Regions from separate parts of the Aminobacter sp. NyZ550 genome, predicted to be linked through region 2. Evidence: riboswitches for the same ligand, from Rfam matches in the RefSeq annotation. Region 2 holds a riboswitch; each other region holds the start of a gene.
The links. A riboswitch is a leader RNA that binds a small molecule or an ion and turns the genes downstream of it on or off. The one in region 2 is predicted to bind cobalamin.
Positions count from the first base shown of each region.

Region 1: another riboswitch for cobalamin. It lies ahead of N7E70_RS26485 ((2Fe-2S) ferredoxin domain-containing protein); the one in region 2 lies ahead of N7E70_RS00960 (ribonucleoside-diphosphate reductase subunit alpha).
Region 3: another riboswitch for cobalamin. It lies ahead of N7E70_RS09110 (ABC transporter substrate-binding protein); the one in region 2 lies ahead of N7E70_RS00960 (ribonucleoside-diphosphate reductase subunit alpha).
Region 4: another riboswitch for cobalamin. It lies ahead of N7E70_RS13795 (DUF1636 family protein); the one in region 2 lies ahead of N7E70_RS00960 (ribonucleoside-diphosphate reductase subunit alpha).

Region 1 covers NZ_CP114190.1:5,338,160-5,345,662, reverse strand. Annotated here, with positions in the region: gene N7E70_RS26520 (ABC transporter ATP-binding protein) at 1-652, shown strand, start outside; gene N7E70_RS26515 (ATP-binding cassette domain-containing protein) at 649-1,455, shown strand; gene N7E70_RS26510 (L-2-amino-thiazoline-4-carboxylic acid hydrolase) at 1,452-1,955, shown strand; gene N7E70_RS26505 (YegP family protein) at 2,118-2,306, shown strand; gene N7E70_RS26500 (GlsB/YeaQ/YmgE family stress response membrane protein) at 2,469-2,723, shown strand; gene N7E70_RS26495 (acyl-CoA desaturase) at 2,813-3,736, opposite strand; gene N7E70_RS26490 (hypothetical protein) at 4,409-4,801, opposite strand; gene N7E70_RS26485 ((2Fe-2S) ferredoxin domain-containing protein) at 5,098-5,877, opposite strand; cobalamin riboswitch at 5,993-6,185, opposite strand; gene N7E70_RS26480 (hypothetical protein) at 7,083-7,427, opposite strand.
Region 2 covers NZ_CP114190.1:192,480-199,982, reverse strand. Annotated here, with positions in the region: gene N7E70_RS00970 (TonB-dependent hemoglobin/transferrin/lactoferrin family receptor) at 1-1,173, opposite strand, end outside; gene N7E70_RS00965 (peptidase domain-containing ABC transporter) at 1,532-3,292, shown strand; cobalamin riboswitch at 3,367-3,578, shown strand; gene N7E70_RS00960 (ribonucleoside-diphosphate reductase subunit alpha) at 3,689-6,574, shown strand; gene N7E70_RS00955 (ribonucleotide-diphosphate reductase subunit beta) at 6,602-7,503, shown strand, end outside.
Region 3 covers NZ_CP114190.1:1,823,834-1,831,336, reverse strand. Annotated here, with positions in the region: gene N7E70_RS09125 (ABC transporter ATP-binding protein) at 1-485, opposite strand, end outside; gene N7E70_RS09120 (FecCD family ABC transporter permease) at 482-1,585, opposite strand; one part of gene N7E70_RS09115 (IS630 family transposase) at 1,605-2,212, opposite strand; one part of gene N7E70_RS09115 (IS630 family transposase) at 2,212-2,548, opposite strand; gene N7E70_RS09110 (ABC transporter substrate-binding protein) at 2,692-3,741, opposite strand; cobalamin riboswitch at 4,010-4,199, opposite strand; gene N7E70_RS09105 (nucleotidyltransferase family protein) at 4,320-5,801, opposite strand; gene N7E70_RS09100 (glycosyltransferase family 2 protein) at 5,801-6,475, opposite strand; gene N7E70_RS09095 (glycosyltransferase family 2 protein) at 6,472-7,233, opposite strand; gene N7E70_RS09090 (serine kinase) at 7,230-7,503, opposite strand, start outside.
Region 4 covers NZ_CP114190.1:2,808,572-2,816,074, forward strand. Annotated here, with positions in the region: gene cobN (cobaltochelatase subunit CobN) at 1-2,613, opposite strand, end outside; gene cobW (cobalamin biosynthesis protein CobW) at 2,628-3,665, opposite strand; gene N7E70_RS13795 (DUF1636 family protein) at 3,662-4,096, opposite strand; cobalamin riboswitch at 4,134-4,336, opposite strand; gene N7E70_RS13800 (winged helix-turn-helix domain-containing protein) at 4,332-5,558, opposite strand; gene N7E70_RS13805 (NADH-quinone oxidoreductase subunit A) at 5,902-6,267, shown strand; gene N7E70_RS13810 (NuoB/complex I 20 kDa subunit family protein) at 6,258-6,839, shown strand; gene N7E70_RS13815 (NADH-quinone oxidoreductase subunit C) at 6,846-7,451, shown strand; gene N7E70_RS13820 (NADH-quinone oxidoreductase subunit D) at 7,461-7,503, shown strand, end outside.

The DNA.
Region 1 (7,503 bases), 360 kb from region 2:
CTCGGGCAAAAGCACGCTGGCCCGGGCCATATCAGGGCTGCTGCCGCAGACGGCGAGACTTCAGGGCACCGTCGCATGGCCGGGGCTCGATCATCCGGCGCGCAACGGCCGCGACATCGGCTTCGTCTTCCAGGACCCGGCTTCGAGCCTCGATCCGGTCATGTCGGTCGGCGACCAGGTCGCCGAGGTGGCGCACGCCAATCTCTACATCGACTGGGGTGCTGCACGGCGGCTGGCGGTCGAACTGCTGGACAGGGTGAAATTGCCGGAGCCCGAGGCGCTGGCGCGGGCATATCCGCATCAGTTATCGGGCGGACAGAAACAGCGCGTGGTGATCGCAGCGGCCATCGTGGCGTGTCCGAAACTGCTGATCGCCGACGAAGCGACGAGCGCGCTCGACACCATCGTCCAGGCCGAGATCGTGGCGCTGATCCGCCGGCTCGTGGCCGAGGATGGCATGGCGCTGCTGTTCGTCAGCCATGACATAGCACTTGCCGCCAACCTGGCCGACCGTATCGCCGTGTTCCGTCACGGCCGCATGGTCGAAATGGCGGCGACGGCCGAGTTGCTGGCGCGGCCAAGGAGCGACTACAGCCGCGCGCTGCTGGCGGCACATCTGGGGCTGAAAGCCCATTCTGGTGCCAGCCGATGAGCGCGCTGCTGCAGGTCGAGGGGCTGTCGAAGCGCTACTGGCGCGGCGACAGGGATTTCTCCGCCCTCGATGGCATTTCCTTTTCTATTGCGCCGGGGGAGACGCTGGCGCTGGTCGGACCCTCCGGCTCGGGCAAGTCGACGGTGGCGCGTATCCTGTTGCGGCTGGTCGAGCCCGATGCCGGCAGCATCCGCTTCAACGGCGAGGAATTGTTAGGATTGCGGGGGGCAGCCTTGAGGGCCACCCGAACGAAGCTGCAGATGGTGTTCCAGGATCCGCTGGCGGCATTCAACCCGCGCGCCACGGTGACCCGCCTGATCGACGATCCGCTGCGCATTCACGGCATCGTCGGGCGCGCCGATCGACCCAAGGCAATCGCAGCGCTGCTGGAGCGTGTCGGTCTCGCCGCCGAGCTCGCCAGCCGTCGCGTGCACGAAATATCGGGCGGTCAGCGCCAGCGCGTGGCGATCGCGCGCGCGCTTGCTACCCGGCCGGCGCTGATCGTGCTCGACGAAGCGTTGTCGGCGCTGGACGTGCTGGTGCGCGGCGACATCCTCAACCTGCTTGCCGAGCTGCAACGGGACGAGGGCGTCGCCTATCTCTTCATCTCCCACGACCTTGGTGCGGTGCGCGCCGTAGCCCACCGCATCGCGATCATGGACAGCGGTCGTATCGTCGAAGAGGGCGACGCCGCCGCCGTGATAGCCGCGCCCGCCTCGGCCACGGGCCGGGCGCTGGTGGCGGCCACGCCGGAACTGCCTGTGTTCCCAAGGTTGCCTGTTTTCAAGGAGACCGTTTCGTGACCGAACATGCCATGCGCGCCGAAAAGCTCGCTGCCGAACTTGACTCCGCCTTTCGCAACCGCGCCGATCTCTACCGGCTGATGCTGGATGAACTTGCCGCCGAGCTTGGCGACGCCAAGGCGGAAGAAGTCCTGGTAAGGGCGATTGAGAAGCGCGGCCGCGAGGTCGCACAGGTGGCGTTCGCCAGCTTCGGGCCGAACGATGCGCGCGCCATCGGCGAGGCCTTCCTGGCCGTCAGTCCGGATGGCGGGCGCATGTACCCCACCGATGTCGAGCGCAGCGACCATCACATCGCCTTCAAGGTCAAGCGCTGTCCGCTCAAGGACGCCTGGGTGGGGGCCGGTGTCGGCGACGACAGGCTGGCGACCTTGTGCCGGATCGCCGGCGCTTTCGACCGCGGCCTGTTCGAGGCGACCGGTGTGCGCTTCGAAAACGTCACCTGGAAGCCGGGCCATGGCTCCGGCTGCTGCCACATCTGCCTGACCGACCGCGACATCTGAGATCGCACTTGGCGCGGCTGACGGGTGCAGCGGCGATGGGCCTTGGCGGTTGTATTGGTGCGTTTGCGTCGCGAAAATCGCTTCGCGCTTTTCCTCGGGTTGCCGTCGTGCGACGATTCGTCAGCGGCGTGAGTCGCGGATCGGCACATACGGGGAAATGCGATGTACAAATTCGAGGTCTACAAGGACAAGGGCGGCGAGTTTCGGTTCCGCTTCAGGGCTTCCAATGGCGAGGTGATGTTCAGCTCGGAAGGCTATTCGGCCAAGGCATCGGCGCTGAAGGCGATCGAGTCGATCAAGAAGAACACGCCCGGCGCCGCGGTGGAGGATCAGACCACGGCGGTCGCCTGACGGGCGGCATTTCCACGGCGGGCCGATAGGTCGGCCCGTCTCCAGCCTGTTGTTCCAGCATGATCTCTGGCTGCCTGCTTGTCGATCATGCGCTGGTCGTTGCAACTGCGCATCGTGGCTCGTGACGTGCTCCGGCCGATGCGCCAGAACCTGGAGAGACAAATGGGTATCGAAAGCTTGCTCGTCTTCCTGATCGTCGGCGCCGTTGCCGGCTGGCTCGCCGGCCAGTTGGTCAAGGGCTACGGCTTCGGCCTGATCGGCAACATCGTGGTCGGTATCGTCGGCGCGCTGATCGCCGGCTGGCTGCTTCCGACGATCGGCATCAGCCTGGGCTCCGGCATCATAGCTGCCATCATCCATGCCACCATCGGCGCGGTGATCCTGCTCGTACTGCTCAGACTGGTGAAACAAGCCTAGCGAAACCACCCGAGACGTAGTTGCGATCGCCGGCAAGCACAGCTTCGCCGGCGATCTTTTTTGTCCCCTCTTGAAAAGGTCTGGCGGCGCTAGTCGGCGCGCTTCCGCGGCTCTGCGATCTTGCTCGCCAGTCCGAGCACGCCGAGCAACCTGATGGTCAGGTAGGTGACGTCGAATTCCCACCAGTGGTGGCCGTGGCGGGCCGAGCGCGGGTCGGCGTGGTGGTTGTTGTGCCAGCCCTCGCCATTGCTGAGCAGGCCGACGATGACGTTGTTGGTGCTGTCGTCTGTCGTGTCGTAGTTGCGGTAGCCCCAGACATGGGTGACCGAATTGACCGACCAGGTGATGTGCCAGGTAATCACGGTGCGCGCGAACACGCCCCAGACGAGCAGGCTGAGGCCGAACTGGATCGCCTCGTCAGTCGTGCCGCCGGTGATCAGGCTCGCGGCGACGCCGCCGCCGAAGAAAGCTGCCCAGGACGCGATGATGATGCCGAGATAGACATGCGGCTTGTCGAGCTTGCGGTAGAACGGGTCGCGGACGATGTCCTTGGCGTAGCGCCCGTAGATCTGCATGCGCTCCATGTCGGGCGACTTGACCAGCAGCCAGCCGACATGGGCCCAGAGGAAGGTGACGATCGGGCTGTGCGGATCCGGCTCCTCGTCGGCGTGCTCATGGTGGCGGCGGTGCACCGCAACCCAGCGCGCCGGCGTGTCCTGGAAGGCGCAGACGGCGATGATCGCAAGCCCGTGCTCGAGCCATTTCGGGCAGGTGAAGCCGCGATGGGTGAGAAGCCTGTGGTAGCAGAGGTTGATGCCGAGCGTGCCGAAGACATAGATGCCGGCGATGCAGAGGACGACGCCGGTAGAGCTGAAGAACCAGGGCAGCAAGGCGTAGAGCGCGACGACATGATAGAAGGCGAGGCCGCTCAAATTGAGCCAGTCGATGCGGGCCAGAAGCGGTCGGCGCGCAATTGCGGGCGTGGCGGACGACGCCGCGATCTGGTCGGACATAGATGCTCCCATTTGCGGCCCGGATCGCTTCCCCACGATCGAGCCGCCTCCTCCGTTTCGGGCGAGGTTGCGCAGTTTCTAATTCAGGGTCAAGGCACGTTTGGAATTACCCCGAAATATGAGTGCGGACGGTGGGCCGCGGCGGCGACCCACTGCTATTGGGGATGCGGGTTTGGCCGGATCATCGGGGAAGGTAGATCGCCCAAGAATGTGCCTGGGACGCCGCGGACACGGAAGTTCCACAGCAGTCGATCCAGGCGCTGGAACTCCCGCAAAGGGAGCTGCGCCGGCTGGACAATCAGTCGTGATGCAGGCAGTCGTCGCAGAGGCCGAACTTCCAGGCGGCAGCGGTGACGCCGATGAAGCGATTATGACAATGGACGCATTCCATGTTGCCATATCCCCGCGGCGAAGGCGGTGACAGAGATCTCTGCGCCGCGATGTAAGTCTCGCGCCGACGCATCAACTCTTCGCGGACATCACGCCGCGAATAGGATACTTGAATTGCCATGACTGCCACCGCCCACTGAACTGATCTAGCCCTGCGCAATAGTCGCTGATGTTTCCCTTGGGTCAATTAGATCGATGGATTGACGTGGATCGCAACAGGCTGTGTCAGCCCATCGGACCTGTGCCCGACGACCCCAGGCGCCGCTGCCGCTGCTGCGCGTTTCAGCCTTGGCTTCCAGCCAGTGGCGGATATCGGCGGGAACATCCGCCGTTACGTTGAGCAGCGGATTGCGCGCCGTGCCTGGTAAAGACGTCGTGATAGTTGACGATCGACAACGGCAAGCGTTGCTGTTCGGCCGGAATCGGGTCGAACAGGTGGTGCGGAAAGTTGTGCGGTGCCGACAAGGTGCGCATCGTCAGGCCGCTGCCCGGTATGGCCAGCGACAGGCAGGCCTGCGAACTGTCCCACAGCTCGCTTCCCCGGGCGGAAACGCGCCGTGGCCCGCCTCGACACGATGGCTGACATTGGGCGCGAGCTTTGCTGCCACCGAACGCTCGAAATAGCCGAGTAGCCGAGGATACGGTCTTCTCGCCGAACCACGACGAGGCCGCCATCGTAGCTCGCTTTGACCCCAGCCTTGTCGACGGTGGTCTCGATCATTGGCACCAGGTCGTAGTTGACGCCCAAGGTCCGGGACGGCGCCTGCCAATAACCGTCCCGAGGATCGGTCGTCGCGGCCATATGTGCGCATGCCCTTGACGTCGACGGAGCCGAAGGGCGGCCGCAGCAACTTCCAGTGCCAGATCAGGTTCACGGCAGAACAGCATGTCGCTGTCCAGGCCGATAAAAGGCAGGGGCAAAAAGCAGGTGGTGGCGGAACGACACGATCCCCCTTGTTTTCAATGGGCCTTCACCGCAGCACCTGCTTGCGGCCGGTGGGGTGATAGGCAAAGTCGTCGACCACCGCGCCGCCGAGCAGATGTTCGGTGACTATGCGGTCGACGGCGGCCTCGGTGACCCCGCCGTAATAGGTGCCTTCGGGAAAGACCTGCAGCACCGGTGCCAGGTTACAGGGGCCAAGGCAGGTCGATTTGGCGCTCATCGTGCCGTCGCCGGTCACGCGCAGCTTCTGGCGGTCCTGCTGGTTGCGCAGGTGGCCCCAGATCAGGTCCGCGCCGGCGGCATTGCACGGGCCGCCCTGGCAGACCAGCACGCGGCGTTTCTGCGCCGGCACGAGCGAGCCCTCTGGCGCCAGCCTGTCGAGCGGCGGGATGGGCGGCGTCGCGTCGGCACCGGTGACGAGGTCGGCCATCATTGCAGCCAGCAGCGGGCTTTCGGCGAGGCCCCGCGCGATGCGCACCGTCGGCCAAGGTGCCGCGTCCTCGGTCTGCCACCGGCGCAGCGACTTGGTGAGCCAGGCATTGAAGCTGGGCTCGATCGGCAGCATAAGCGGCAGGATGAGGATATCGGAGAAATCCTGCTGGCGAAGTGCCGCAAGCGCCTCGCGCAGCGACGGCGTGCCTTGTTCGGTGAAGCCGAAGCTGGTGTGATCGACGCCGGGCAACGCCGCGGCGAGATCACAGAGCTGCTGCATCTGCCTGTAGGGCGCGGCAGCAAAGGCCGACTTGGCGACGAGCACGATGGCACGTCTGGCCTGGGACTGCGCGGTCTCAACTTCTGTATTGTGCAAACGATCGATCCCTGGCCTGACTGCGGTCGGGATTGTCGCAACGCATGTTGGTGGAAGGCGATGGCCGATAGCGCCGCCTGCACGAACCTGCGCTCCGGTGGTACACCCCGCCCACGGAACATCACTCGGTCAGGCAGGTCTCCTGGCTCGCGGGTCTCGGCTCATTGCCTGCCTTCCCGGCCGTCGGCCAGTGACACAATCGGCAATGCGGCTCACCGCTTACAGTTGCGGGGCAGCTTCGGTTTCGCACCGAATTCCCTCTTAGCTTCCGCCCGAAAGCAGAAGAACCATAACCGCGCGGCAAGCTATATGCGGGCAGACGCAAGTCAAGGGTTGTCGATGGACACGTACCTAGGCCAGCAATGCGCTGCCTTGCGATCGCTTGGCGTTGCTGGACATGGTCCAGCGATGGACGACGATTGCCAAGCAGCCCTTCCGATCATGACCGTGCGCCATCGGGGCGCATTGGTAGAGACCGGAGATGGACATGCACCCCAAGCGGAATAAGCCCAGGAATGCCAGGGCCGGCTGCCTTCTGTGCAAACCGCACAAGGCGAACGGCGCCTGCCCGAGGCATATCGACATGAAAATCGGCAACCGGCGTCGATATGAAGCGGGAAGCTCGCAGTTGCGATGTGAAGGCGTCCGCGGCTGATAAGCTTGTCTGCGCGACATCGGATGTGCGAGGGGACGCGCCCGCCCATTGATTGGGGGGGGGCAGGGCGGGCGCTAAGCTCGGGTGGTCCAAGGTGGGGTAAGGACGAGGTGAGCCTGTAGGTCGTTTAGAGGTTCCTAACGTAAGGTCAACCAACGCCAGCGAGCGGACGGCGCGGTCGTTCAACTTCTCGTGTAGAGCGGCTGGATCGCAAGCGGCGTCGAGCCCGTTCAGGGCAATCTGAGCGGCCGTCCACCGGTGCGTTGCCAGGACACCGGCGAGTGTCGTGAGTTACCGCCAACGTGAAGACGCTGGGAACGGCCACCAGGCGGGTCGCCAGAATGATTGCAGAGCAGCTTTGGCCTGTTTTCGTGGGCACCCCACCAATGTGGCCCGGCATGCAATCGCGACAGCCACAGGCGAGGATCGGAGGTGTCGATGATGTGCGCGGCGGCGGCTCACCGCGTGGGCGAACGCTTCGCCGAAGGCGTTGGAGCAGGCGCGCGACGAGCTTGCCGCACATGCGCGCCGTTGGCAGTGAGGACCGAAGTTACCGCTTCGCGGTGTCCGCGCTGCTCGCCAGGCTGGCAGGAAGGGGCTTGCTCGAGCATTTCAGATGCATGTCCCGGGCGAATTTCTTGCGCATCTTGGCGCGATGCTCCTTGCCGGCCATGGCGATGCCGAGCCCGTATGGGCCAAGCAGCAGCCCTGCCGATACGCTCAGGGTTTCTTTCTCTTGCGCTGCGTAGTTCGCCGCCTCAGCTCGAGCTTTCGTGCAGTCCGCTGACCGCCATTTGGAATCCTTGGCAGAGAGTGTGGTGGCATAGTCGGCGGGCTGGGATGCACAGCCGGCAACTGCGAGCATCGTCACCGCAGCGAGCAGTCTGGCCTTCATCTATGAGTCCTTGCTAAACATCCGTCCATCAACACAGACAGGGCTGATTCCGCAAGGGGCGGCGGAAGAACACCAA
Region 2 (7,503 bases):
GGCCTGCACGTCGGCCTCGAGGAAATCCTCGCCATAATTGCGGACTTGGATGTTCTGTTGGCGGCGCGTTGGGTAGGTGCGCAGCTGATTGCTGTAGGTGTCGCGCTTCTGCGGCGAATAGGAGATCTGCCACTTGATCTCATCGAGCCACGGCGCGTCGACCTTCCAGTCGTGCGACAGGGCCAGCCTGTAACGCTCCATCTCCAGTTCGCGCTGCCAGCTGGTGTTGACGTACGTCGATCCCGCAGACGAGTCGTACATCTGCTGGATCGTCGTGTTGCGGTTGAACCACTCGCCGGTCAGCTTGACCTCGTGATCCTGGGTCGGGTTCCACTGCAGCTTCATCAGACCGTTGAAGGCGTCGGTGTCGGCGGGAAACGCCTTGTTGCACGGCCAGATCGCCTGGCGTGGACAGCCCCACTGGCCGCCATCGGCGCGGCTGTTGCTGAAATCGCCTTCCGACGCCCCGAGATGACCGAAGCTGCCGAGGAACTTGAAGTCGCCGGATTCAGCGGCCGCACTCACCTGCTTGCGGAACGAATCGTCGTAGCTGTCATAGGCGGTCTTCATCTCGACTGCCCATGGCTTCGAGCCGTTGAGAAGATCGTCGGGGTCGAGCGTGCGGAATGCGACTGCGCCACCCAGCGCGTCGGCGCCTTGGAGCACCGAGTTCGGACCGCGTACGATCTCGGCGCTGCGCATGTTGAAGGGGTCGACGAAGTCGCGGCTGCCGTCGATGATCTGCTCCTGGATGCGGCTGCCGTCGACACTCATCTGGACGCGGTTGCCGCCCATGGCGCGGATGTTGAAGCCGGTCAGCTGGCCGAACGGATTGGTAAGCGATGTCGTGCGCGAGACGGTGACGCCCGGCTCGTAGCGAACCATGTCCTGGATGTCGCGGACGACATGGCGCTGCAGCGTCTCGCGGTCGATGACCGACACCGACATCGGAATGTCGAGCACCTTCCCGGTGGTGCGCGCCGATGTGACGACGAGCCTGTCGAGCACGATGCGCTCTTCATTGCTCAGCAGCGGCTTCGTTTCCTCGACCTTCTTGGCCGGTGTCGTTGCCGTCTGGGCACTGGCGATGCCGGCCGATTGCAGCAACAGAAGCGAAACGCCGGCCAGAAGCATTTGCGACCGCGAACCGCGGCCGGTGTGAACGTTAGACATGACAGCCCCCTCGAAAAATCTGGAAAAGCTGGCTGTCCGCGAACGAAGGGCTGGCGTAAGTTAATATGAGTCTGTGACTCAAGATTGGTGATGGCTGTATAATGGGTCCTGCGGTGTGTGCAAGCCGGGTGATGCGCGGCGCGACACCTGGCCTCACCTGGAACAGACACATGCCGGCGCCGCCCAGCTACGGCTGGCGAGGATCTGGAAGACTTGTTTTGTTCGTCATTCCGCGAGGCGGGCGATTTTCGCCGAAGCGTTTCACAATAATATGACTATCATTGTCATATTATTTGACAGGAAAGCGCGAATGACCTAGCGAACCCGTCCCTGTTGTTCGAGCGGCGTCGGGTAGGCAATGAAATTTCGAGAGAAACTGAACGCCTTGCGCAAGATACCGCTCGGCGATTGGCGGATACTGATGCGGATCATGGGCATCTACCGCCGTAAGTTTTTTCTTGCCATTGCACTTTCGCTAGCCGGAATCGTGCTCTCGGTGACGGTTCCGATCCTTTCGCAGAAGATCGTCGACAGCGTCATGGTCGGCAAGGACGGTTGGGCAGCGACCCAGTTCGCCGCCATCGCCATCGTGGCGGCGGTTATCAGGCACATGACCTCACGCTGGCACAACTCGCTGATCAACGACGTGGACGCAAGGTTCACCGCCCGGCTGTCGAGACGCATCTACTTCCGCCTCATGCGCATCCCCTATGAGAGTTCGGCATCCGCAGGCGGAAGCACGATCAACCTCCTCAACGAATCCCAGCGTGTCGCCACCTTCATGCTGAGCGCTGCGCCGAATTTCTTCCTCACCATGTTGGGTGCTGCCGTCTCGTTCGCCGTGGCGCTGTACTACGACTATCTCATCTGCCTGCTGGCCTTTGTCGTTGCCCTGATCTTCGCCGCCTTTGCCCGCAAGACCAATGCCCAGCTGGGCGAGGCGAGCCGCAGCTCGTTCCGCCTCAACGGCGCTCTGCAGGGGGCGGCCGCTGAAACGGTAGGCAACATCCGCGGCATCAAGTCGAATGCGGTTGAGCGCTTCTTCATCGGGCGCTGGTCCGCGAAGTCGGCCGAAGCCATCAAGGCGCGCTGGCACATACTCGACCTCTCGCACTCCTATTCGTTCACGCTTGGCCTGCTGAGCGAGATCCTGACGCTGCTCGTCGTCCTCGTCGGCTGCTGGCGCATCCTGCGCGGCGATCTCACGATCGGTGGCCTGCTTGCGCTGCAGCTGCTCGTCACCCGAGCGACCATGCCGATGCTGACCAGTGCCGGCATCCTGATCCAGTTCCATTCGGTGAGCGCCACCGTCTCGGCCCTCGCGGCTTTCCTCAAGCGCCAGCCGGAGCGCGCCATCGTTGCCCCGGCGCTGCGTGCTGCTGATTTCGGCCCGATCACGGTCGAGGATCTGACCTTCCGCTATCCCGAGGCGACGGCTGCGGCACTCAACGGTGTCAGCCTGGTGCTGCCGGCGACGGGCGTCGTGGCGATCGTCGGCCGCAATGGCTCCGGCAAGTCCAGCCTGCTGCGCGTGCTTTTGGGACTGGAGCGCGATCATGCCGGCAAGGTGGCAATCGGCGGCATCGACGTCCGCGCCTACAATCCGCGCTGGCTGCGCGGCCGCATCGGTGTTGTCGACCAGGAGACGTCGCTGTTTTCGGGTACCATCCGCGAGAACCTTCAGGCGTCGCTGCCGCGCCCGCTTCGCGACGACGAGATCGACAAGGCGCTGGCGTTTTCCTCCGCCGACAAGTTCACCGCCGGCCTGCCCAAAGGCATCGACACCGAACTGGTGCAGGCAGGGCAGAACCTCTCCGGCGACCAGCGCCAGCGCCTGGCGATTTCGCGCGCCGTGCTGCGCGATCCGCACATCGCCGTTTTCGACGAACCTACTTCGGCGCTCGACGCCGAATCGGCGATGGCGCTCGAGCGTGAGCTGCTGGCCTTCGGCCGCGACCGCCTCGTCATCATCGTCACGCACCATCTGTTCTCGGCGCGTTCGGCCGACATGATCGTCGTGCTCGACGACGGCAGAATCGTCGGCACGGGCAGCCATGAGGCTCTGAATGCCGAATGCCCGGTCTATCAGGCGCTGTGGCGCGACTACGTCAGGGATTGATCGGCCGCCGGCGTTGATCGGTCGATGAGGTGGAAATGATTCTTCCACCTGTTGACACGACACCGGGCAGTCATACTACATGTAGACATCGTGGTCTTCCGAGTTGATTCCAGCTCGGGAGCTAAGAGGGAAGCCGGTGCGCGATTTCGCAATGCCGGCGCTGCCCCCGCAACTGTAAGCAGTGAGTTGCTGTCGCGTAGTGCCACTGGCGCCAATGGGCGCTGGGAAGGCCAGACAGCGGCAATGACCTGCGAGCCAGGAGACCTGCCGCGATCGAGTCTGAACGTCCACGGGCGGGGTGTCCGGTGGTGCGCTTGCGTTCCGCCGGCTTGCGCCGGCTGAAATCCGTCATGCGTCCGCCCAAGGCCCTTCGCCCCCAAACCATCGGGGAAGATGATGCCGGCGACCTCCACACTTCAATCCAGCGGAACCGACAGCGTTCCGTCCGCTCTCAGCCAGGGTTCCAAGACCGCGTCCGAACCTGGCTACCGTGTCATCCGGCGCAACGGCGCGGTGACGCCGTTCGACGCGACCAAGATCACTATGGCGCTGACCAAGGCATTTCTCGCCACCGAGGGTTCGGTGGCCGCCGGTTCGCGCCGCGTCCACGACGTCGTCGAGGAACTGGCCGGCCAGGTGTTCGCCGCGCTGACCAGGCGGGCAGATAGCGGCCGCACCTTCCATATCGAGGAAATCCAGGACCAGGTCGAACTGGCGCTGATGCGCTCCGAGCATCACAAGGTCGCCCGCGCCTATGTGCTCTACCGCGAGGAACGTGCCCGCGAACGCGCTGCCGCCAAGGTCACGTCGGTCGAGGTCGCCGCACCGCCGCTCCAGGTCAAGGCCGATGACGGCAGCCTGGCACCGCTGAACGAGACGCGACTGGCACGCATTGTCGACGAGGCCTGCAGCGGGCTCGAGGCCGTCTCAGCGGATGCGATCCTGGCCGAGACAAGGCGCAATCTCTATGACGGCATCACCGTCGACGAGCTTTCGCTGGCGCCGATCCTGGCCGCCCGTACGCTTGTCGAAACCGAACCGAACTACGCCTTCGTCAGCGCCCGGTTGTTGCTAGACCGGTTGCGGCGCGAGGCACTGAGCTTCGTCTCGGCCAGGTCTGAGCAGGCCACCCAGGCCGAAATGACCGAGCGCTATGCCACCTATTTCCCCGCCTTCGTCGCCACCGGCATCAAGGCCGAATTGATCGACCCCGAACTTGGCCGTTTCGACCTTGCCAGGCTCAGTGCCGCGCTGAAGCCCGAGCGCGACCTGCAGTTCCAGTATCTGGGTCTGCAGACGCTCTATGACCGCTATTTCCTGCACAGCAAAGACAAGCGTTTCGAACTGCCGCAGGCCTTTTTCATGCGCGTGGCGATGGGCCTGGCAGGCCGCGAGATCGACCGCGAGAGCCGCGCCATCGAGTTCTATGATCTTTTGTCGTCCTTCGATTTCATGGCCTCGACGCCAACGCTGTTCAACTCCGGCACGCTGCGCCCGCAATTGTCGTCCTGTTTCCTCACCACTGTCGCCGACGATCTCGACGGCATCTTCAAGGCGGTGAAGGACAATGCGTTGTTGGCCAAATATTCCGGCGGGCTCGGCAATGACTGGACCTCGGTGCGCGGCCTCGGCGCCCACATCAAGGGCACCAATGGCGAGAGCCAGGGCGTGGTGCCGTTCCTCAAGGTGGCCAACGACACGGCGATCGCCGTCAACCAGGGCGGCAAGCGCAAGGGTGCGGTCTGCGCCTATCTCGAGACTTGGCACGTCGATATCGAGGAGTTCCTCGACCTCCGGAAGAACACCGGCGACGACCGCCGCCGCACCCACGACATGAACACCGCCAACTGGGTGCCGGACCTGTTCATGGAACGCGTCGAGGCCGATGGCGAATGGACGCTGTTTTCGCCTGATGAGACGCCCGACCTGCACGACCTCTACGGCACGGCGTTCAAGGCGGCCTACGAGGCCTACGAAGCCAAGGCTTCGGCGGGCGGGATCAAGGTGTTCCGCACGGTCAGGGCGCTGGACCTCTGGCGCAAGATGCTGACCATGCTGTTCGAAACAGGCCATCCCTGGATCACCTTCAAGGACCCATGCAACATCCGCTCGCCGCAGGGCCATATCGGCGTCGTCCACTCGTCGAACCTGTGCACCGAGATCACCCTCAACACTTCGAAGGACGAGGTCGCCGTCTGCAATCTCGGTTCGGTCAATCTTGCCAATCATATCGCAGCCGAGGGGCTCGACATCGACCGTCTGGCGCGCACCGTGAAGACGGCGATGCGCATGCTCGACAATGTCATCGACATCAATTTCTACACCATCCCCGAAGCCAGGCGCTCCAACCTGCAGCATCGTCCTGTCGGCCTCGGCCTGATGGGTTTCCAGGATGCACTTCAGGCGCTGAAGATCCCCTATGCGTCAGACGCTGCCGTGGCCTTCGCCGACGCCAGCATGGAGGCGATCTCCTACAACGCGATTTCGGCGTCCTGCGACCTTGCCGCCGAACGCGGGCGTTATCCGAGCTTTGACGGTTCGCTGTGGTCGAAGGGCATCCTGCCGATCGATTCCATCGACCTCTTGGCCAAGGCGCGCCCCGGTGTCGACATGGACGGCGCCTCGACGCTCGACTGGGATGCCTTGCGCAAGCGCGTCAGGAAGACAGGTATGCGCAACTCCAACACCATGGCGATCGCGCCGACGGCGACCATCTCCAACATTTGCGGTGTCGCGCAATCGATCGAGCCGGCCTACCAGAACCTGTTCGTCAAATCGAACATGTCCGGCGACTTCACCGTGGTCAACGCAGCACTGGTGCATGAGCTGAAGGCGCGCGGCCTGTGGGACGAGGTCATGGTCTCCGACCTCAAATATTTCGACGGCTCGATCGGCCGGATCGACCGCATCCCCGACGACCTCAAGGCGCTCTTCGCTACCGCCTTCGAGATCGACAGTGCCTGGCTGATCGAGGCAGCGTCGCGTCGGCAGAAATGGATCGACCAGGCCCAGTCGCTCAACCTCTACATCGCCGATCCAAGCGGCAAGAAGCTCGACGCGCTCTACCGCCTGGCATGGAACAAGGGCCTGAAGACGACCTACTATTTGCGCTCGCGCTCGGCCTCGCATGTCGAGAAGTCGACGCTGAAGGGCACCGACGGCAAGCTCAATTCCGTCTCCGCTGTAGCTGTTGCAGCGTCAGTCCCAATCATCGTCAACGCCGATGTCGCATGGGGCAAGGCCTGCGCCATCGACGATCCCGAATGTGAAGCCTGTCAGTAAGCGGCGATCAGGAAAAGGAACAACAAGATGCTCGACTGGTCCGAACCAAAGGCTGCCGCCGCAACCATCCACCCCGCCTTCACAGGCGACGTCCCGCTTGCCGATGCCACGGGGCTGGGTGTGATCGAACGCGGCGGTGGCCGCGTCCGCGTCGACGACAAGCGCATGATCAACGCCCGTGCCGACGTGAACCAGCTTCTGCCGCTCAAATACCGCTGGGCCTGGGAGAAATATCTCGCCGGCTGCAACAATCACTGGATGCCGACCGAAGTGTCGATGCAGGCCGACATCGGCCTGTGGAAGTCGAAGGATGGGCTGACCGACGACGAACGGCGCATGATCAAGCGCAATCTCGGCTTCTTCGCCGCGTCGGAGAGCCTGGTTGCCAACAACATCGTGCTGGCCATCTACCGCCATCTGACCAATCCGGAATGCCGGCAATATCTGCTGCGCCAGGCCTTCGAGGAGGCGGTGCACACCCACACCTTCCAGTACATCGTGGAGAGCCTCAGCCTGGACGAAGGCGAGCTGTTCAACATGTACCGCGAGGTGCCCTCGATCACCGACAAGGCGGCATGGGCGCTGAAGCACACACAGCATCTCGACGATCCGGATTTCAGGACCGGCACGCCTGAAGCCGACCAGGCCTTCCTGCGCGACCTCGTCGCTTTCTACGTCATCTTCGAGGGCATGTGGTTCTACACCGGTTTCGCCCAGATATTGTCCTTGGGCCGGCGCAACAAGATGGTCGGCATTGCCGAGCAGTACCAGTACATCCTGCGGGACGAGTCGATCCATCTGAACTTCGGCATCGACGTCATCAACCAGATCAAGCACGAGAACCCGCATCTGTGGACGCCGGCGTTCCAGGATGAGATCCGTGGCATGATCCGCACGGCTGCTGAGCTCGAGGCCTCCTATGGCCGCGA
Region 3 (7,503 bases), 1.6 Mb from region 2:
AGCACCAGCACCTCGGTCTCCTGCGCCAGGGCACGCGCAAGCATCACGCGCTGGCGTTCGCCGCCGCTGAGCTCCGACATCGGACGGAAGGCGAAATCCTCGAGTCGCAGCCGCCTGAGCATGTCCTCGACGACGGCGAGATCACCACGGCTCGGGCTCGCCCCCATATGCGGTGTGCGACCGAGCAGGCAGGTCTCGAACACCGTCGCTGGAAAGCTGAGCGGCGAGGATTGCGGCACATAGGCGATCCGGCGGGCGCGGACTTTGGGCGACATTGCGCGGATGTCGTGGCCGTCGAGCAGGATCCGCCCCGACGACGGCGTGGCAAGGCCGAGCACGGTCCGCACCAGGGTCGACTTGCCGGCACCATTGGGGCCGATGAGGCCGAGTATGTCGCCCTTCGTCAGCCCGACCGAGACCTCGCGCAGCACGGGGCGGCTGCCATAACCGAAGCTGACCTTGTCGACGGAAAGATAGTCGCTCATGAAAAATACTCCGAGCGCCTGGACAGGATCAGGTGCAGGAACAGCGGCACGCCGACGAAGGCGACGACGATGCCGACCGGAATGACTGTCGGGCTGAACGCCATGCGCCCGACAGTGTCGGCCAGAAGCAGCAGCATGGCGCCGCAGATCGCCGAAAACGGGATGAGATGGCGATGGTCGCTGCCGATCAGCAGCCGGGCGACATGCGGCCCGATCAACCCGACAAAGCCGATCACGCCGGTGAAGCTGATGACCACCGCTGAGACCACCACCGACAGCACGACGGCGATGCCGCGCAGCAGCGCGACATTGATGCCGAGCGAACGCGAAACGTCGTCGCCGGCGCTCGTCAACGCGTTGAATTGCCAGGCCCGCGACTGCGCCAGCGGCAGGGCGACCAGCAGTGCCGCACCAGAGACGGCAACCGCATCCCAGCCGATGCCGTTGAGGCTGCCGAACGTCCAGTGCACGACCCGGGCCAGTTGCTCCTGGGTGGCGACGAACTGCACGGCTGCGGTCATCGCGCTGAACAGGTACATCAGGGCAATGCCGGTCAGCACCATCGTCTGTGCCCCCATGCCGCGCAGCCAGGCCATGGAGAACACCAGCACGGCGCAGCCGAGCGCGAACAGGAATGCCGTCAGCGGCACGAAGTAGAGCCCGGCGGCGCTGAAGCCTATGCCGAACATGATGGCGATCGAGGCACCGAAGGCCGCCGCCGAGGACACGCCGATCGTATAGGGACTGACCAGTGGGTTACGTGTGATCGCCTGCATCAGCACGCCGGCGAAGGCCAGCGAACCGCCCGCCACCATGGCCATGACGACGCGCGGCAGGCGCAGATGAACCAGTACCCGCGCCTGCTGCGGATCGACCTCGGCGACGAAATGGCCGAACGACAGCTTCTGCAGGATGACCATGAGCAGCGTCACCAGCCCCGTCTCGGCGATGCCGACGATGGCAACGCCGCCGGCGACGAGCAGCAGCACAAGCAGCGACCACAAGATGACAGCCGCCTTGCGATAGCCGGCTCGGTGGTAGAGGCTGGAAATGCCGTCGGATTGGCCACGCGCCAAACCGGCACTGCTTGCGATGTCCATGGTCTAGAGCGCATCCTGTTTAATCTGGGTCATAGCCGGCTGCCTTGAAGTAGTTGGCGCATTCTGCGGGGGTGAAGAGTTCGATGACCGATCCGACCGCGTCCCACAGTGCCGCGATCGTTCTCTCGGCCTTTGCGCGCAGCAGAGCCTTGAGCTTCGAGAATGCGTTCTCGATGGGGTTGAAGTCGGGACTGTAGGGCGGCAGGTAGAGCAGTCTCGCGCCGGCAGCCTCGATCGCATCGCCAATGCCGGCAGCCTTGTGAGCGGGCAGATTGTCCATGATGACGACATCGCCGGGCTTGAGCGTCGGGACCAGTACTTGCTCGACATAGGCGAGGAACACGTTGCCGTTCATGGCGCCGTCGTAGACGAAGGGCGCGGTCATGCCTGTCAGCCGCAGCGCTCCGGTGAAGGTGGTGGTCTTCCAGTGGCCATGCGGCACACCGGCACGGCAACGCTCGCCGCGTGGCGCTCTTCCGCGCAGGCGGGCCATCTTGGTCGATAGTCCGGTTTCATCAATGAACACCAACTGCGCCGGCTCGAGGTCGAGTTGGCCGTCGAACCAGGCACGGCGGCGCATCAGGATGTCGGGGCGGTCCTGCTCCAATGCGTGCGCGGACTTTTTTTATACGTCCAGCCGCGCCGGCCAAGCCAGGCGCTCAGCGCGCTGCGGCTGATCCGCACCGACTGTTCCCCCTCCAGGCGAGCCACCATCTCGTTGAGCGTGATGTCCTTGTGCTCCTCGATCATCCCGACGATGAAGCCTTCATGCGCGTCGAGACTGGAAGCGCGGCGGCGGCCCTGCGGCCGCGGCGCCAGTTCGCCGATCTTCGCCCGCGCAATCCAGCGGATCGCACTCGATACGCCCACCCCGAACCGCGCCGCCGCCTTGCGCGCCGACATGCCTTCGTCTGAAGCCTTCAAGACCCGCAACCGAAGATCTCCGCTCAGTGCCTTCCCCATACTCCACCTCCATCGAGATAGATGTTGAATCAGCACCGAACGCGCCCGTCACTTCACAATCGATTCATCGATTGCGGGACGTGCTCTAGGCTCCGGATTGAGAGGGTACGCCGCCGCCTGCCGGGCGGCGGCGTGCTGGTCGATCAGTTGGAGGCTGTGCCCTGGTAGGTCATGCCGCCCTGGAACGGCAGCCCCTGGTAGATCTCGATCCATTCCTTCATCGCAGCCTCGGGATCGACGTCGGTGAAGAGGTCGGGATAGAGCCACTTGGCGACCTGCAGCGCGCCGGTGACCTTGGACGAGCCGCCGGCGAGGTAGTAGTTGATCAGGCGGACATCGCCCGCCTGCCCTGCCGGCGTGCCTGATATTTCCTCGCGCGCGACGATCGCCCTCCAGCTCTCGGCGAATTTTGCCTCCGGGATGGTCTGGTAGGAGCCGGGCTGCAGCTTGATCACCAGGTCGGGCTTGCGCGCGATGATCTCCTCGGGATCGACGGTGAAGCTGTTTTCGTTGCCGCGCGACGACGGCTCCTTCTTGATGTCGATGTCGCCGAAGACATTGGTGCCGCCGCCGGCCTCGATCATGTCGTGCCAGCCTGAGCCGGGCGTGACGGTCACGAGATCACGGACCTCTTCAAGATAAACCTTCTTGCGCTCGACGCCCTTCAGACGCTCGGCCAGCAGGTCCATGTACCTGGTGTAGTAGGCGTTCAGCGCATCGGCCTTTTCCTTCTCGTCGAACAGCTTGCCGAACAATGTCACGTTTTCGACATGCTGCAGCGTGTCCCAGGCGGTGACGACCAGCACCGGAATGTCGAAGGCTTCGAGCTGCTTGGCTGCCTCCTCATAGACGCCGTTGCGAGGGATGATGACCAGGTCCGGCTTGAGCGCAACGATCGCCTCGTAATTGGGCTGCGTCTGGCCTTGGCCGACAATGTCGGCTTCCTTGAACTGCGGCCAGTAGGTCGGATCCCGCATCGTGCTGGCATCGACGCCAACGACCTTGTCGATGGCGCCAATGGCGCGGGCGAACTCGACCGCGTAGCGGTTGAAGATCACCGCCCGCTTGATCGGCAGTTCCAGCTCGACCTTTCGGCCGGCATCGTCGGTGAAGCTTTCCGCGGCCGCCGGCGCAAGGCCAATGGCGGATGCCGCGGCGAGCCCGAGCCAAAGGATCCAATGTCTGATGTTCATGATCTCTCCTTGCTTGAAAGGGGTGCGCAACGCCTGGCGTTGCCATGCCCGGAAGGCGTCCGGGACAATAGGTCGAGGCGCGATGCCACGGCAGCAGGCAACGAATGCGTCTGCCCAAACTTTCGATATTCTGGGGAAACCGTTCTTCCCGACATCGCCGCGCCAACCTCTGCCTGCCCTGGCGTGGATGCGGAAATGCAGACCTGGCGAAAGCCGCAAACGGGCTTCCGAACCGGAACCGGCATTCCTGTGGCACACCCCGACCACGGAATCTCACTCTGTCAGGCAGGTCTCCTGGCTCGCGGGTCGTAGCCTTGTCGCCCGTCTTCCCGGCACGAATGCCAGTGACACAGGGGCAATAGGCTCACCGCTTACAGTTGCGGGACAGCTCCGGTTTCGCACCGGATTCCCTCTTAGCTTCCACCTCGCGGCGGAAGACCATGACGGCGCCAACCTATCGACGGCCAAGGTAAAGTCAAGTTGCCATCCGGGACTATACAGGGCGGCATTTGCCTGAGCCGCGACGATGCTGAGACCAGGTTGCGCGGAACTGCAGGCAGCGCAAACTGTTCTCCGGCTCAGCGAGCCGGCGAAACGGTCACCGAGACGATCTGGAACGGCACCGCACCATAGGTGGCGACCGTCTGCTCATGCTCCCACGCGCGGAACTGTCGCGACGGCCGCGCCGACAGCACCAACGCGCCATCCGCCTGGTCCGGCCGGATGGTACCGCGAAACCGCAAGGTCAGCCGGCCGCCTGATTTACCCAGCTTGCGATAGCGCAGCCGCGCGAAATGGCATTCGCCGCCATTCAGCTCCATCTCGATGCGACGGCGCACCGGCGGCACGTCCAGCCGCACGACGATGTCGATCTCGGCAGGCGCACCGCCAACTGCCGCCGGCGGCAACGGCACCTGCTGCGCCAGTGCCGGGGTGACCTGCCCCGCACCATCGCCCGCCTGTGTGCGCCGACCGTGCCAGACGACGCCGGGCAGCTCGCGCTCACGGACAGCGCGTTTCTTGCGCATGCGCAACTGCTTGGCGACACCGCGTGACAGCCAGGTCAGACCCTTGAAGTCGGTCCGCGGCTTGGCCTGCAGCAAGGCAGCGATACGGGCGGCGCCGGCGCGATCGGCCATGTCGACCACCTGCTCCAGCACATCGTCGGGAACCGGCACCGACATCTCTGCTTTCAGATAGCTCAGCGCCACCGCCGTCGGCACGGCAAGGTGCCTGCGGGCGACGACGTCGCAAAGCACGGCCCAGTCGACGCCGCCGGCGCGGATCGCCGAGGCCGTGTCGACCAGCCAGTCGCTGTGGGTATGAGCGTCGAGGCCGCCATGGCCGATCGCCAGCGTCACCCGGTCGGCGGTCGAAGGGACCAGCACGTCGAGACTGGTGAAGGAGGCCGGCGTGGCGCGCTGCCAAACCGCAGCGTCGTCCGCCTCATCTGCCTGCGACCAGTCATAAGCGACCTGGTGCAGATCGATGTCGCCATAGCTGCCCTTGAAGAAATTCATCGACCGCACCGCAGCTAACCGCGGCTTGAGATATTGGGGACTGACCCCTGTCGACACCTGCCAGTCGCCATGACGCAGCATGTCGAAGGCGGCCACCATGTGCTCGGGGTGCACAAGGATGTCGATGTCGTGCGCCACCCGACCGCGCTGTGCCGCCGGCTCCACCGCGATGCGGCTCGCGCCCTTGAGCAGCATGATCGGCACGCCGGCCGCGACGATGGCCCTCAGTGCGGGCTCGGCCTCGCGCATGGCAAGCCGCGACTTGGTCCACAGCATCTTCTGCAGGCCAGCGAGACGCGGATAGGCGGGATGCATCGCCAGCGCCTTGCCGAACCGGTCGGCGATCGCGGCAAGCAGCCTGTGCTCGCGGAACTCGACGGCATCGATGTCGTTGGCATCGAGCCACCGCAAGGCCTGCGTCTGCGCGACCGCATGGTCCGGCAACAGCACCGCCTTGAGCAACTGGTCGAGACCGTTTGTCGGCCATGCCCAGCCATAGTCGGGGAAGCGCCGGCCGATGCGGCGTGACGTGGATGCCATCAGCCCTGTCCGGCGTTCTTGAGCTTGCGCCGCAGCATGGCCATTCTTGCGACCTCGAGATAGCCGCGGTCGCGCTCGGGATCGCGGCCGTAGGACATGCTTCCCGGCAGGATCCGGCGCAGGGCCAGGACCTCATCGATCATGCCGAGCTGGTGGCCGTCTTCGCGGGCCCGGCCAAGCCAGTCGACCATTTCACCGCGGTTGCCTGGCGGGTCGATCACCGGGCCGACGGAAAGCGCCACCTGGCTACGGACCAACATCGTCGTGCGCGACCAGCCGGGCGTCACCTTGCCGGTGCCATCGTCTGGTTCGCCATGCCGAAAGGTTCGCCACTGCGTGAACACGGCAGCCAGCTGCGGCGCCTCTTCCAGCCTGCGAAACTGACGCTCGATCTTGTCGCCAAGCCACAGATCGTCGGCGTCGACAGTTGCAATGAAGGGCGCCCTGGCCAGCGCGAAGCCGCGCGTCGTGGCACTGCCCGGTCCGGAGTTGTCCTGCCTGACATATCGGACCGGAACGCCCGATTGCCGCGTCACCGCCTCGGTCTCGTCGGTCGAGCCGTCATCGACGACGATGATCTCGGCAGGCGGCACTGTCTGCGCGGCAACCGAGCGCAGCGTCTCGGCGATCGTGCGGGCCGCGTTCCAGGCGGGAATGACGACGCTGTAGCTCATGGCCGCAGCGGCGCCCCATCGCCCGACGGATGCGCCACCTGGATGAAACCTCTGAGGTCGCCGAGCGTCGGGTCGGCCTTGCGGCGGCGCATCGATTTCTGCATCGCCTTGAGGAACTCCCGCCGCGACTCGGCGACGTTCCGGGTCAGATTGTGTTCATGGCGGCGGTAGTAGAGCGCGATCGTGTCGGGAAAGACAAATCGCGCCCTCTGCTCGAAGATGCGAAACAGGAAGTCGGTGTCCTCTGCCTGCGCCAGCTCCTCGTCGAAATCGCCGATCCGCGCGATCAGGCTGCGCCGATAGATGCCGGCCGACAGATGCACGCCGCGAAAGATGCGGTCGTCGCATCCTGCAACCGGCTCGAGCGTCTCGTCGTCGATCTGGTCGACCATGCGCATGTAGGAATAGGTGAGTTCGAGCGCCGGATCGGTCTTGAAATAGGCAAGGTCGGCGGCAAAGCGCCCGGCGGGTGAGATGTCGTCGGAATCGATGAAGGAGACGAACTCGGTGTCGTCAGAGAGCCGGCGCAGGCCGGCATTGCGCGCCTTGGTCACGCCTGAATTGGCTTGTGAGAACAGGCGGATCGGCGCGCCGTCGGCGATGAATGACCGCACAGCCGCCACGGTACCGTCGACCGAGCCGTCGTCGATGACGATGATGTCGAGCTGCGCGGCGTCGCTCTGTCGCAAAACCGAGCGCAGCGCCGAGCCGATGTAGCTCTCGCGGTTGTAGACGGGCAGCACGATGCCCAGCTTCATGAATTGCCCCTGTCCAGAAACGCGGCGATCGTATCCGCGATCTCGTTGCCGCGCGTGCCCAGTGTCAGAGTGTAGCACGGCAACCGACGTGTCAGCTCGCCAAAGAAACGAAATCCGCTTTCGCGTTCGCCCGGCATCTGCGCGATGCCGGACGGCGCCAGCGCCATAAGCGCGTCCTTGCGCGCAAGCGGCGTGATGGTGCTTTGCGCGGCGCCCGATATCTGCGGCACAAGCAGCGCCACGATGTCGAGTTCACTGGCGACGCCACGC
Region 4 (7,503 bases), 2.6 Mb from region 2:
TGGGAACATGTCGCGAAACAGGCCTGATATACGCCAGGTGACATCGACGCGCGGGCGGCCGATCGCTGCCGGCGGCAGCACCTCGATGCCGGTGACGCGACCGGTGGCGGCGTCCCATTGCGGCCGACAGCCCATCAGCGCCAGGCCCTGGGCGATCTCCTCACCGCCGGTGCGCAAGGAAGCGCTGCCCCACAGGTCGATGACGAGCGCACGCGGCCATTCGCCATGGCTCTGCAGGTAGCTGCGCATGACCTCGTCGCTGGCTGCCTTGCCGAGGTCGAAGGCCGTCGGCGTCGGCATTGTGCGCGGGTCTGACGTGAACAGGTTGCGCCCCGTCGGCAGGACGTCGGTGCGGCCACGTGCCGGAGCGCCTGCTGGGCCGGCTTTGATATGGCGGCCGTCGAGCGCGGCGATCAGGTTTTTCCGCTCGGCTTCTGCGCTGGCAAGGCGCGCTGAGTCCGGCCCGTTCCCTTCGGCGCGGCCATAGATATGTAGGCCGTCCTTGATGGCGAAATCCTTGAGGTCGCAGAGCCAGGCGTCGATGCGGCGCAGCGCTTCGTCGGGCGCGTCGGTCCCGGCGACGCCGGCCTCGGCAGCAAGGCCGGTCTGCGACGCCGTTTCGACGATGAGCTTGGCCAGGCGGTCGCGGCGACGACGGTCGAGGCCGTCTGCCTGGGCGTATTCGTCGACCAGGCGCTCGAGCTTCTGCTGGTGTTCGTCCAGGCCGGCAGCGGCGAGCGGCGGCGGCAGGTGGCCAAGCGTGATCGCTGCGATGCGACGCTTGGCCTGGGCCGCCTCGCCGGGATTGGAGACGATGAAGGGATAGACCACCGGCAGCGAGCCGGTGACGATTTCGGGAAAGCAGTTCCGGCTCAGTGCCACCGCCTTGCCGGGCAGCCATTCGAGCGTGCCATGGGCGCCGACATGGACGATGGCGTGGATGCCGAGCGACTTCTGCAGCCAGAGGCCGAAGGCAAGCAGCGCGTGGCGCGGCGGCAGCGTCGGGTCGTGATAGTCGGCGCGGCGATCGGCCGAACGGCCGCGGTCAGGGGCGAGGGCGACGGTGACGTTGCCGAAGGTGGCGGCGCGGAAGGCGAAGTGGGGCAATGTAGAGCGCGCACTTCCGCCTGTAGCCTCCGCTTCGGGATAGCCCCACGCCGCTTCGACAGCTTTCCTCGCCTCCCCAGGCAGATCTTCGGCAAGCGTGAGATAGTCTTCGAGCGCCAGCCCTTGCCCACCAGCCTCAATCAGGTCGAGCAATGCGCGCGGCGATTGCGGAATCGATTCAACTGTGTAGCCGGCCTCCTTGAGGTCGTGCAGCATGGCGAGCACGCTTGATGGAACGTCGAGGCCGACGGCATAGCCGGTGCGACCGGGGGCGCTGGGATAGTCGGGGACGAGAATCGCCAGCTTGCGCTTTTCGGGCGGTGTCTGGCGCAGCCTGAGGTGGGCGGCGATGCGGCGGGCGACCTGCTCGACGCGATCGGACTCGGGCCGGTTGGCGAAGGCGCGGAAACCGAGGGCTGGGTCGACTTCGCTCTCCGCCTTGAACGAGATGGCGCCGGCGAGGATGCGACCGTCGAGTTCGGGCATCACCACATGCATGGCAAGATCGGCGGGCGCAAGGCCGCGCGGGCTGCCTTCCCAGGCCTCGCGGCGGGTGGTGGCGACGATGACCTGGAACACCGGCACGCGGGCGCGGTCGAACAGCGTTTCCGTGCCCGGTTCGGCGCCGGCGCCGGCGGCGAAGGCGGTTGCGGTGATGATGGCCGTAGGCGCGAGCTGGTCCAGGGCTGCTTCGACGAATGCTAGGGAGGCCTTATCCTTGAGGCTTGAGACGAAAATCGGGACGGGGCGGAGGCCCTGTGCTCTCAGTGCCTCGACCAACGCGTCGATAGGGGCGACGTCGGCGGCGAGCAGCATCGAACGGTAGAAGAGGATGGGGATGGCAGGAGAGCTGGAGATGGCGTGATCCTGCGCACCCCCCTCTGTCCTGCCGGACACCTGCGCAGAGGCGCTGGTCCATCCGGCAAAAGAGGCTTCTAAATCACAGACGATGCCCCGCGCCGGATCATAAAAACCCGCCTTCGGCACTGCGACGGGTGCTGCCATGGCATTCTTGCCACCCGCCAGAGCTGCCAGCCGCGCCACCAGCGCCTTCATGTTCTCCGGGCCGCCCTCGCGGAAATAGCCGAGCAGAGCGTCGAGTTCGGTGCGCGGCAGGGTCGAGGCCTCGATCAGCCTGAGATCCTCGTCGTGGCTTTCGCCCGGCAAGAGCGCCAGCGCGATGCCTTTTTCGCGCGCCATCGCGGCAAGCTGGTCGCAGCCGTAGCGCCACCAGTCGTGGCCGCCGAGAATGCGGACAAGGATGACCTTGGCGTGGCTGGCGACGCTGTCGATCCAGAGATCGACCGACATCGGATGGCGGAGGTCGCGCAGGCTTGCGAGCCGCATCGATGGCAAGTTGTCCGCATCCGCCTTCCAGGCGCCGGCGAGGCCGGCTAGATCGCTGTCGGTGAAGGACAGCGCCACCACATCCGCAGGCTTCTGCCTGAGGTCGACAGGCTCGATCAGGTCATCGAGCGAGGCGGAGGTGGTGGTGAGGATGTGCATCCCGGCTGTCCGGTTCAGCCGACTAGGATACGCTCGATGGCCGGGCGGTCGAGACCCTTGAGGCCGATCACGACCAGGCGCGAGCGGCGGTCGTCCTCTGCGGTCCAGGCACGGTCATAATAGTGGTTGACGCGCGGTCCGACGGCCTGCACGAGCAGCCGCATCGGCTTGCCGCCGACGTCGACGAAGCCCTTTACACGCAACACGTTCTCTTCTTCGGCGGCGGTGGCGACGCGTTTCGCCAGTTCGTCCGGGTTGGCGATCGACGGGATCTCGATGACGAAGGTATCGAAGTCGTCATGCTCGTGGTCGAACGCCCCGTCGTGATGGGTCTTGCGGTTTTCGATGTCGTCCTCGACGGCGAGGCCGAGGCCGAGCAGCACCGACGGATCGACCTTGCCATGCGCCGACGGCACGATCTTGACGGCGCGTGCCAGGTGCTCGCGCACGATGGCGGTGGCGCGGGCGTGGCCGGCTTCGTCGAGCAGGTCGCTCTTGGACAGGATGATGAGATCGGCGCAGGCGACCTGATCCTCGAACACTTCCTCGACCGGGTCGTCGTGGTCGAGCGAATCGTCCGCACTGCGCTGGGCGGCGAGCGCTTCCATGTCGGAGGCAACTTTACCTGCGGCCAGCGCAGGACCGTCGACCACGGCGATGACGCCGTCGACCGTCACGCGGCTCTTGACCGTTGGCCACTGGAAGGCCTGGACCAGCGGCTTGGGCAGCGCCAGGCCCGAGGTCTCGATCAGGATGTGGTCAACCCTCGGTGTAAGCGACAGGATTTGGTCGAGGGCAGGGACAAAGTCGTCGGCGACGGTGCAGCAGATGCAGCCATTGGCCAGTTCGACGATGTTTTCCTCCGGGCAGGTATCGACGCCGCAGCCCTTGAGAATCTCGCCGTCGATGCCGACATCGCCGAACTCGTTGACGATGATGGCGAGGCGCTTGCCCTTGGAGTTCTCGAGGATGTTGCGCAGCAGCGTGGTCTTGCCGGCGCCGAGAAAGCCGGTGACGACGGTGCAGGGAACGCGTTCGAGGGAGGCGGTCATGTATCTTCCTTGATGAGAGCAAGTGGTGGGATGCGCGCGACGAGGCCGCGCTTGAGGCTATCGGGACGGCCGCGCCAGGGGATCAGGCCGTCGGTCGAGGTGGCGAAGAGTCTTGCGCCGGCGACGAGATCGTCGCCCGACATGGTGTTGAGATCGCCGAAGACGTAGCTCCACGCGCCGTCGCGGATCAGGGCGGCGCTAAGGCGGCGCTTGCAGTTGCCCAGGCACTCGACGCTGCGCACGGCGATCTCGCCATTGGCGGCGAGGCGGGCGTGCTCGGCAAGCTGGGCGCCGGCGCGTGGATGGGCGTCGGACCCGGTTTCGTCGCGGCAGGATGAGCAGACGAGGATGGTCACGTCGCATGGGCGCGCGTCGGCTGCATCGCAGGATGCGTCGGCTGATGCGACCGGAAGGTTGTCGTCGAAATCCAAATCCAGGCTCCTTGCCCGGGGCACCCGCCAGGCGATCGGATCAATGTCTGCGACGGCAGGTCTCCTGGCTTGCGGATCGTCGCCTTCGCTCGCCTTCCCGGGAAAATCCCAGTGGTCTTCGAGCTTGGCTCTTCGCTCACAGTTGCGGGGACAGCCGCGGATTTGACGCCACCGGCGCGCACCGCATTCCCTCTTAGCCTTCGCCGTTGCGGGCGAAGGACCGTCTGTGGGCGATTTAGGCTTTCGCGAGGGGTGGAGTCAACGAGGCGGAGCGACCCGCAATGTCGCTCAGGCCGGGTCCGAGATCGCCCGCGGGCGTCACCTCGATGCTTTCGAGGCCGAGCCAGTCGCGCATCTGCTGGAGTTCTTCGTAAAGTTCGGCTGCGGTTTCCGGTGGCGCACAGGGCTCTGCATAGGCGGCGTGGACGCGCAGGATACCCGCCGGTCGGTCGGCCTTCAGGTCGATGCGGGCGACGATGCGCTCGCCCAGAAGGAAGGGCAGGACGTAGTAGCCGTACTGGCGCTTCTCAGCCGGGGTGTAGATTTCGATGCGGTAGCGGAAGTCGAACAATTGCTCGGCACGGGTGCGCTCGAAGACGAGCGGATCGAAGGGCGCAAGCAGGGCGCGTGCCTGGATCTTGCGCGGAATGCGCGCATCGGCGTGGAGATAGGCCTGCCGGTCCCAGCCTTCGACGCGGACGGGAATCAGTTCGCCGGTCTCGACCAGCTCTTCGAGCCGGCCTTTCATGTCGGCTGGCGACAGGCGGAAATAGTCGCGCAGGCAGATGCCGGTGGCGATGCCATGGGCGCGGGCGGAGATTCGCAAGAGATCGCGATGCGCATCCTCGGTCTGGGGAGCTGGACGGTCGTATATGCCGGCCGGGAGCACGCGCTCAGGCAGATCGTAGAGGCGTTCGAAGCCACGCCGCGAATGGGTGGTGATGCGGCCGGCCCAGAACAGCCATTCGAAGGCATGCTTTTCCTGGCTCCAGCCCCACCAGCCGCCGGAACCCTTGGCGCCCTCGATGTCGGAAGCGGCGATCGGACCGCGGTCGACCACCTGGCGAAAGATCTCTTCTATATAGGGCCTGTTGGCACGGCCGAACTTGGCAAGCCCGCCATACATCCCGTCCTCGGCCCGCGCCATGCGCCAGCGCAACAACGGAAAGGTCTCCAGCGGCAGCAGCGACGCTTCATGCGCCCAGTATTCGAACAGCATGCGCTTCTTTGGAGCCATGGCGTCGTCGAGCAGGGCCATGGGGTAGGAGCCTAGTCGCGAATAGAGCGGCATGTAGTGGGCGCGCACGACGGCGCTGACCGAGTCGATCTGCAGCAGGCCGGTGCGGTCGAGCACGCGCTGCAGGTGACGCCGCGTGATCGCGCCGGTGGGGCGCGGGTCGGCAAATCCCTGGGCCGCCAATGCGATGCGGCGGGCCGTGGCGAGTGAGAGTTTTTCCTTCATTGCGGCAAGCTATCGCAGTCTCTTGAGGAGTGACGCAAGGGCACGAGAATCGACCTTTGCTGCAAATGCTAGCAGAACTTGGGTTCCGGTCTTGTCAGGAGCGTAAACTTGAGTAAAAAACGAAGGAAATCAAAGGGGAGCCACACGCGCAGGATTTTGGGCCAGCAGTGTGCTTTGCCACGTTTTGGCCAAGGTTGGACTTGCTTCGACCGACCGGCTGCGCTAACCGTCGCCGCATTGCAGCACGACCGTTTCGTCCGGCTCGGCGAGAATCTGTCGCGCTTCCGGAAACGGACCCCGTGCTGTAAATCTGGGTGGATAGGCCACCAACGGAATTCGCAGCATGAACGCTCTCCTGAGTTCGTACCTGCCCATCGTCATTTTTATCGGTGTGGCGCTTATTGTCGGCATTGCGCTTATCGTGGCGCCTTTCCTTGTGGCCTACCGCAGTCCGGATCCGGAAAAGCTTTCAGCCTATGAGTGCGGCTTCAACTCGTTTGACGACGCCCGCATGAAGTTCGACATCCGCTTCTATCTGGTCTCCATCCTGTTCATCATCTTCGATCTCGAAGTGGCGTTCCTGTTCCCGTGGGCGGTGTCCTTCGGCGAGATCGGCATGCTCGGCTTCTGGTCGATGATGATCTTCCTGGCCGTGCTGACCATCGGCTTTGTCTATGAGTGGAAAAAGGGAGCGCTGGAATGGGATTGAACGACGCCTCCGGCACCCTGATCGCGCCGAAGCCGAAAGGCATCATCGATCCGAACACCGGCAAGCCCATCGGTTCAGACGACGCCTTCTTCGGCGAGCTGAACAACGAATTGTCCGACAAGGGTTTCCTCGTCACCTCGTCCGAGGCGCTGATTACCTGGGCGCGTACCGGTTCGCTGATGTGGATGACCTTTGGTCTGGCCTGCTGCGCCGTCGAGATGATGCACATCTCGATGCCGCGTTATGACGCCGAGCGCTTCGGCATCGCGCCGCGCGCCTCACCGCGCCAGTCGGACGTGATGATCGTCGCCGGCACGCTGACCAACAAGATGGCGCCGGCGCTGCGGAAGGTCTACGACCAGATGCCGGAACCGCGCTACGTCATCTCGATGGGCTCGTGCGCCAATGGCGGCGGCTACTATCACTATTCCTATTCGGTGGTGCGCGGCTGCGATCGCGTCGTGCCCGTCGACATCTATGTGCCCGGCTGTCCTCCGACCGCCGAGGCACTTCTCTACGGCATCCTTCTTCTCCAGAAGAAGATCCGCCGCACCGGCACGATCGAGCGGTGATCCCAGATGAGTGAAGCCCTGAACGACCTTGCCGCGTACATTGCGGAAAAGCTCGATGCGGACATCGAAGAAAGCGTCGTCGCCTATGGCGAGCTGACGCTGACGGTGAAGGCCGCCGACATCGTCGACGTGATGACCTTCCTGCGCAGCGATGTGCAGTGCCAGTTCGTCTCCTTCATCGATGCTGCCGGTGTCGACTACCCGCAGCGTCGCAAGCGTTTCGATGTCGTCTATCATCTGATGTCGCCGCGCCAGAACCTGCGCATCCGCGTCAAGGTCGCCACCGACGAGGACACGCCGGTTCCGTCGATCACCTCGGTCTATCCGGGTGCCGACTGGTTCGAGCGCGAAGCCTATGACATGTACGGCATCCTGTTTTCGGGCCATCCCGACCTGCGTCGACTTTTGACCGACTACGGTTTCGAAGGTCACCCGCTGCGCAAGGACTTTCCGCTCACCGGCTTCGTCGAGGTTCGCTACGACGACGAGCAGAAGCGTGTCGTCTACGAGCCGGTCGAGCTCAAGCAGGAATTCCGCAATTTCGACTTTTTGTCTCCCTGGGAAGGCACCGAATACGTGCTGCCGGGTGACGAAAAAGCCAAGACGAATTGAGGCGCCGAAATGGCTGAAACCTCCGTCCGCAACTTCAACATCAATTTCGGCC